2 regions of the Kineococcus halophytocola genome follow, and region 2 is predicted to be linked to the other one. Evidence: riboswitches for the same ligand, from Rfam matches in the RefSeq annotation. Region 2 holds a riboswitch; the other holds the start of a gene.

Region 1 (3,317 bases), on a different contig from region 2:
GCCTTGTTCCCGCCCGCGACCTTCAACGGGTAGGCCACGTTCCCGGCGACCGTGCGGGACCGGAACAGGTTGAACTGCTGGAAGATCATCCCGATCTTCGAGCGGGCCGCCCGGAGTTCCCCCTCGGACAACGTCGTGAGGTCCTGCCCGGCGACCAGGACGCTGCCCGACGTCGGCTTCTCCAGCGCGTTGAGCAACCGGACGAGGGTCGACTTCCCGGCTCCCGAGTAGCCGATGACCGCGAGGACCTCGCCGGTCTCGACCTCCAGCGAAACGGCGTCGACCGCCGTGACGGTGGAACCGTCACGACGGTCGAAGCTCTTGCTGACGTCCGTCAGCGAGATGAGAGCCGTCACTTGTCCGCGGCAGCCTTCGCGTCGGCCTCGACCTTCGTCGTCTCCGCCTGCAGGTCCGCCGCCGGGACGTCCTGGACGACCGCGCCCGGGTTCTCCTCCAGGAAGACCTCCTGCACGGCCGGGTCGTGCCACAGCGCGGCCAGGTCCAGGTACGTCTGGTTGCCGACGTCGGCCTTGCGGGCCGTGAAGATGTTCACGTACGGCGCCGCGGCGGGGGACGACGGGTCGTCCTTGACGATGATGTCCTCGACCGGCAGGCCCGCCTTGGTGGCGTAGTTGTTGTTCACGATCGCGGCGGCCACGGACCCGGACTGCAGGGCGCTCGCGGTCTGGTCCGCGGCGACGGTGGTCACCTGGACCTTGGACGACTCGATGTCGTTCGTCTTGGAGAACGCCGTGCCGCCGTCCTTCAGCGTGACCAGACCGGCCTGCTGCAGGACCAGGAGGCCACGGGCCTCGTTGATCGCGTCGTTCGGGATCGCGACCTTGGCGTCGGCGGGGAGTTCGGCGACGGACTTCGCCGTCAGGGAGTACAGCGGCAGCGGGTACACGGCGGTGGCGCCGATGGGCTGCAGGTCGTCGCCCGCGGTCGCGTTGTAGTTCGCGAGGTACTGGATGTGCTGGAACTGGTTGAGGTCCAGCTGGTCCTGCGACAGCGCCGGGTTCGGCTGGGTGTAGTCGGAGAAGTTGATCAGCTCGACGTCGACGTCGTACCTGGACTTGGCGAGCTCGACGTAGGGCGTCCAGTACTTCAGGGACTTGTCGGCGACGCCGATCTTCACCGTCGTCGGTCCGGTGCCACCGGCGGCGCTCGTGCTGGTGCTGTCGTCCCGGGTACCCAGGACGACGGCGACGACCACGACGATCGCGACGACGACGGCGGCGACCACACCGATGAGCAGGCCGCGGCGCTTGGGCTTGTCGGGCAGGGCGGGGGTGTTGGACACGGGATCACTCCGGGAGTCGTTCGGCGGGCGCGCGGCTCGCAGCACCCCGTGCTCGACGGTGTCCGTTGATCCGCGCTTGCCGGACGGGGACGTCCGGCCAGGTCCTCACCTGGGGCACCCCACCGCGGGGGAGGGTTGCCGGACAACGAGCCAGGGCTTGCCGTTGTCACTCATGACCTGCCGCAACGGTAGCACCGGTGACGCGGTGCCCGGGCCGGGCGCGGCGACCGGCCCGCTCAGCCCGCGGCCGCCTCCCGCGCCCGGTCCAGGGCGTCGGCGACGGCCAGGTACCCGAGGGCGGCGTCGGCCAGGACGTCTCCCCGCTTGGCCGGCGACCCCGGCGACCAGCGCTTGTCGTCGTACTCCACGGCGCTGCGGCGCAACGCCTCCCGGCTCACGCGCAGTTCCCGCCCGAGGCGCTCGACGAGTTCGCCCGGTGCGGGGGCCGCCGGTCGCAGCGCGGCCCCGTCCCCGGCGCGCAGCTGCACGAGCACGTCGTGGTCCAGGCCGTCGTGCTCGGTCCAGAACCGCACGGGCCGGTCCACGACGTGGTTCCACACCGGCGCCTGCGCCGACCGGAACCACAGCACCACCGGTCTGGTCTCCAGCCCGGAGGCGGCCAGCCAGTGCCCGCCCGCCGGTGGCCGGGTGCCGGCGGCGCTGTCCTCCTCGGCCGCGTTCGTCACCAGCGCCACCTGGACGGCGTCGGCGTCCGGCAGGTCGTCGCGGCGGGGCCCGAGCAGCGCGCCGAACACCCACGCCTCGCTCACGCGCAGCCGCACGATCCCGGCGGGCTGACGGCTCACGTGCGCGCAGCGGTCGGCGACGTCCTCGAGGGTCCGCAGGGCGGTGGTCCACTTCACGGACCCCAGTGTGGGAGAGGTTGCGGGTCGGGCCGGGACCGGGCCTAAGCTGCGCCGGTGGATTCGACCGAGCTGAGGGCCCTGCAGAAGCCGTTGAAGGACTCCTACCGGGAGGACCCGGCCAAGGCGCTGGTGCCGGCCAAGGCCGTCGCCGTGCTCGACGGGCAGTCCATCGGCGTCTCGGTCGACGGCTTCGCCGGGACGACCCGCGCGGGCCTGCACCCCGCCGCCGGTGGGGACGGCACCGAGGCGTGCTCGGCCGACATGCTCTGCGAGGCCGTCGCCGCGTGCGCCGGGGTGACCCTGCGCAGCGTCGCGACCGCCATGGGCGTCGAGCTGCGCAACGCCTCCGTGACCGCCGAGGCGCACTGGGACGCCCGCGGCACCCTGGGCGTGGCCCGGGAGGTGCCCGTCGGCATCACCGACGTGACCATCACCTTCGACTTCACCTCCGACGCCGACGAGGCGACCGAGCAGAAGATGATCACGCTGGCCGAGCGCTACTGCGTCATCGCCCAGACCCTGCAGACCCCGCCGAAGGTCACCGTCCAGCGCGCCTGACGCCCCCCGGTCCCGGATCGTCGACGCGCAGGGCCGGACCCGCCGGCCCACCGCGTCGACGGTCCCACCCCCGCGGGCCGCTGGCTACGATCAGGGCGTGAGGACCCGATCCGCGCCGCCGGCCCCGCCCGCGCGCGAATCGCTCGCCGACTCCGTCCACGCCTCGTTGCTGGCCTGGCTCATGGACGGCAACGCCGCGCCGGGGCAGGCCCTGAGCATCGACGGCCTCGCCCGCACGCTCGGCGTCTCCCCGACCCCGGTGCGCGAGGCGATGGCGCGCATCGAGTCCACGGGCCTGGTCGAACGGGTCGCCATGCGCGGCTACCGCGTCGCGGGGCTGCTCTCGCGCGAGGAGGTCGACCAGCTCATGGACGCCCGCCTGCTGCTGGAGTGCCACAACGTCGCCGCGGCCGCCGCCCGCGTCGACGAGGCCCTCCTGGCGGAGCTGGCGGACACGGTGCGGCGCATGACGTGCGCCCCCACGGGGCCGTCCTTCGTCGACTACCAGGACTACCACCGCGCCGACCACGAGTTCCACCGCCTCGTGAACCGCGCGGGCGGCAACGGGTTCCTCGCCGACGCCTTCGAGG
Region 2 (3,317 bases):
CGACCCGGCCGACGTCGACGCGTTCGTCGAGAAGTGCCGCGGGTTCGCCGCGCTCGGCGTGACCCACGTCCACGGCGGTTTCCGGGGGTACTACGAACCCGGCAGCGTCCGCCGGTTCGGTGAGCAGGTCGTCCCGCGGCTGGCCGAGCTCGGCGCCTGAGTCAGGCCCAGCGGCTGCGGGGGACCGGCAGGCCCAGGTTGCCCCGCAGCGTCGCCGACCGCAGTTCCGGGGCCAGCACACCGCGGCGCACGAGCAGCGGCACGACCTGCTCGGCGAACTCCTCAACCCCCTGCGGTACGGAGGAGAAGGCGAGCGTGAACCCGTCCGCCGCACCGGAGGTGAACCGCTGGGTCATTCAGTCGGCCACCTCCTCGGGGGTCCCCGGCAGGAACCGCCGTCGCAGCATGACGCGGTACAGCTCGCGCAGCGTGAACCGGTCGCGGTCCACCAGCTTCCGGATCCCCTCGTACACGGTCTGGACCTGGTTCGAGCCGCCCGCGAAGTCGAACCGGAACTCCTCGTCGAGCGGTCGGTCGGACAGGTCCACGCCGAGGTGGTGCGACAGCCAGTCCAGGCTCAGCCGGTCCGGGGTCAGGGCCTCGATCTCGTCCACCCGTTCACGCGCCTGCGCGGTCGTGGCGCCGAGGACGGGGGAGAGGGCCGGCAGGACCAGCAGGTCGGACCGCGCGCGGCCGGCCGCGACGGCGCGGGACTTGTAGTCCTCGTACAGACGTTGCGCGCCGGGCAGCGGGGCCGACCCGGGGACGAAGACCGCCTCGGCGTGCCGTCCCGCCAGCCGTCGGCCGTCCTCGGAGGACCCGGCCTGGAACAGCACGGGCCGCCCCTGGGGTGGCCGGGGCAGGTTCAGGGGACCACGCACGCGGAAGAACTCGCCCTCGTGGTCGAGCACGTGCATCCCGGCCGGGTCGGCGTACCGGCCGCTCGCCACGTCCGGGGCCACGGCCCCGTCGTCCCAGCTGTCCCACAACCCGTGGACGACCTCGACGAACTCCGCGCCGCGGCGGTACCGGGCCGCGTGGTCGAGGTTGCGGTCCAGGCCGAAGTTGCGCGCCTCCTCGTCGCTCGCGGACGTCACGAGGTTCCAGCCCGCGCGGCCGGAGCTGAGGAAGTCCAGGGACCCGACCTGGCGAGCGGTGTGGAACGGCTCGTTGTACGTGGTGGAGACCGTCGCGACGAGACCGATCCGTTCGGTGCACCGCGTCAGCGCGCCGAGCAGTCCGAAGGGCTCTGGGCGCAGGTTCGCGACGTGCTCGACCCCCGACGGGAACCGGTCCCACACGTAGAGCTCGTCGGCGTAGAAGACCGCGGCGAACCCGGCCCGCTCCGCGGTCCGGGCGAAGTCCTCGTAGTAGCCGACCGAGAGGTAGTCGGCGGGCCGGCCGCCCGGCAGCCGCCAGCTCGTGAGGTGCTCGCCGCCGGGGTAGAAGAGCATCGCCGTGAGGATCACGCCGCCGCACGCTACCCCGATCGTGTGAAGCGCTTGACAGCCCGGGCCGCGGTGCTCTCCACTGGAGGGGCCATCCAGAGCGGCCGAGAGACCTGGCTCGTCGACGCCGCAGCAACCGCCCCGCCGGGGTCGGTGCTCCCGCCAGGACCGATGGGAGAGGACCACCGATGGAGCACGCACCGCTGACGCGGCGTCTCGTGATCGACCTGCTGCGCAGCGCCGGGATGACCTGTCGGGCCTGACCGCCCCGACACCTCACCCGTCCTGCCCCCGGAAGGCCCTGCGATGCCGCACGTCCCCAGCACCCCCCTGTCCTTCGCCACCCGGCAGGTCCACGCCGGCACCGAACCCGATCCCGTCACGGGCGCCCGCGTCACCCCCGTCCACCTGACGGCAGGGTTCGTCTTCGACGACTTCGAGCAGGCCCGGGCCCGCTTCGCCGGGGAGGACGACGGGTTCGTCTACACCCGCATGGGCAACCCGACGACGGCCGCCGTCGAACGACGGCTCGCCGCCCTCGAGGGTGGGACGGACGCCCTGCTGCTCGGCACGGGGCAGGCCGCCCTCACGGTCGCCCTGCTCGGGGTCCTCGGGGCGGGGGACCACCTCGTGGCCGCCGCGGACCTCTACGAGGGGTCGCGCGGGTTGTTCCTGGAGAACTTCGCCCGGCTCGGGATCACCGTCGACTTCGCGGCCGGTCCCGAGGACTGGGAGCGGCTGGTGCGTCCCACGACGCGCGCGTTCTTCGCCGAGTCGATCGCCAACCCCAAGAACACGGTCCTCGACGTCCCGGCCGTCGCCGCCGTGGCCCACCGCCACGGCGTCCCGCTCGTCGTGGACAACACCTTCGCCACGCCGTACCTGCTGCGCCCGCTCGAGCACGGGGCCGACGTCGTCGTGCACTCCGCCAGCAAGTTCCTCGCCGGTCACGGCGCCGCCCTGGGGGGCGTGGTCGTCACGGGGGAGGGGTTCGACTGGTCGGGGTTCGAGCACCTCACCGCCCCGGTCGGCGTCCTCGGCGGGGTGAGCTGGGTCGACCGGTACGGGCCGCGGCGGGCCTACGTCGAGCACACCCGCGGTGTCGTCGCGTCCCGCCTGGGACCGGCCATCTCGCCGTTCAACGCGTTCCTCGTCCAGCAGGGCCTGGAGACGCTCTCGCTGCGGGTGGCCCGCCAGAGCGCCACGGCCGAACTCCTGGCCCGCTGGCTGCTGGAGCGTCCCGAGGTCGTGTCCGTCGACCACGCGGCCCTGCCCGACCACCCGTCCCACGCCGTCGCGCAGCGTCTGCTGCCGCTCGGCACCGGGGCGGTCCTGTCCGTCACGCTCGCCGGCGGACGGACTGCAGCACAACGGTTCGTGGACGCCGTGCAGCTGTTCACGCGGATGACCCACGTGGGGGACGTATGCTCGCTCGTCATCCACCCGGCCAGCACCACGCACGCGCACCGCACCGAGGCCGAACGGCTCGAGACGGGGATCTGGCCCGGGCTGCTGCGCCTGTCGATCGGCCTGGAGGAACCCGCCGACCTCCTCGCCGACCTCGAACTGGCCCTGGCCGCCACGCGCGAGCCCGCCCTGGTGGAGGTGGGGTCCTGATGGGCCGGCTGCAGCACTTCGGGTACTTCTTCTCCCGGGGCTTCGGCCCGCAGGGCTGGGGCCGGGACTACCAGGCGTGGAACGACGACTGGACGCGCCCGGACCTGTACGCCCACGCCGTCCGCGACCTCGAACGCGCCGGGTTCGACCTCGTCGTGGTCGAAGATGCCGTCTCGCTGGGGAACCCGGCCACGCTCGACCTGCGGGTGCGCGCGGCGTACGGCGGCCCGAAGCACGACCCGCTCCTGCTCG

What was found. A riboswitch is a leader RNA that binds a small molecule or an ion and turns the genes downstream of it on or off. The one in region 2 is predicted to bind S-adenosylmethionine.
Region 1: it holds a riboswitch for S-adenosylmethionine, as region 2 does, so the genes downstream of both, AB2L27_RS12995 (MetQ/NlpA family ABC transporter substrate-binding protein) here and AB2L27_RS19185 (O-acetylhomoserine aminocarboxypropyltransferase/cysteine synthase family protein) in region 2, are expected to answer to the same signal.

The regions. Positions count from the first base shown of each region.
Region 1 covers NZ_JBGFTU010000014.1:22,078-25,394, forward strand. Annotated here, with positions in the region: gene AB2L27_RS12990 (methionine ABC transporter ATP-binding protein) at 1-356, opposite strand, end outside; gene AB2L27_RS12995 (MetQ/NlpA family ABC transporter substrate-binding protein) at 353-1,303, opposite strand; SAM riboswitch class IV at 1,371-1,481, opposite strand; gene AB2L27_RS13000 (DUF7711 family protein) at 1,540-2,166, opposite strand; gene AB2L27_RS13005 (OsmC family protein) at 2,224-2,727, shown strand; gene AB2L27_RS13010 (GntR family transcriptional regulator) at 2,825-3,317, shown strand, end outside.
Region 2 covers NZ_JBGFTU010000032.1:10,447-13,763, reverse strand. Annotated here, with positions in the region: gene AB2L27_RS19200 (LLM class F420-dependent oxidoreductase) at 1-160, shown strand, start outside; gene AB2L27_RS19195 (hypothetical protein) at 162-356, opposite strand; gene AB2L27_RS19190 (NtaA/DmoA family FMN-dependent monooxygenase) at 357-1,469, opposite strand; SAM riboswitch class I at 1,537-1,643, shown strand; gene AB2L27_RS19185 (O-acetylhomoserine aminocarboxypropyltransferase/cysteine synthase family protein) at 1,755-3,065, shown strand; gene AB2L27_RS19180 (LLM class flavin-dependent oxidoreductase) at 3,065-3,317, shown strand, end outside.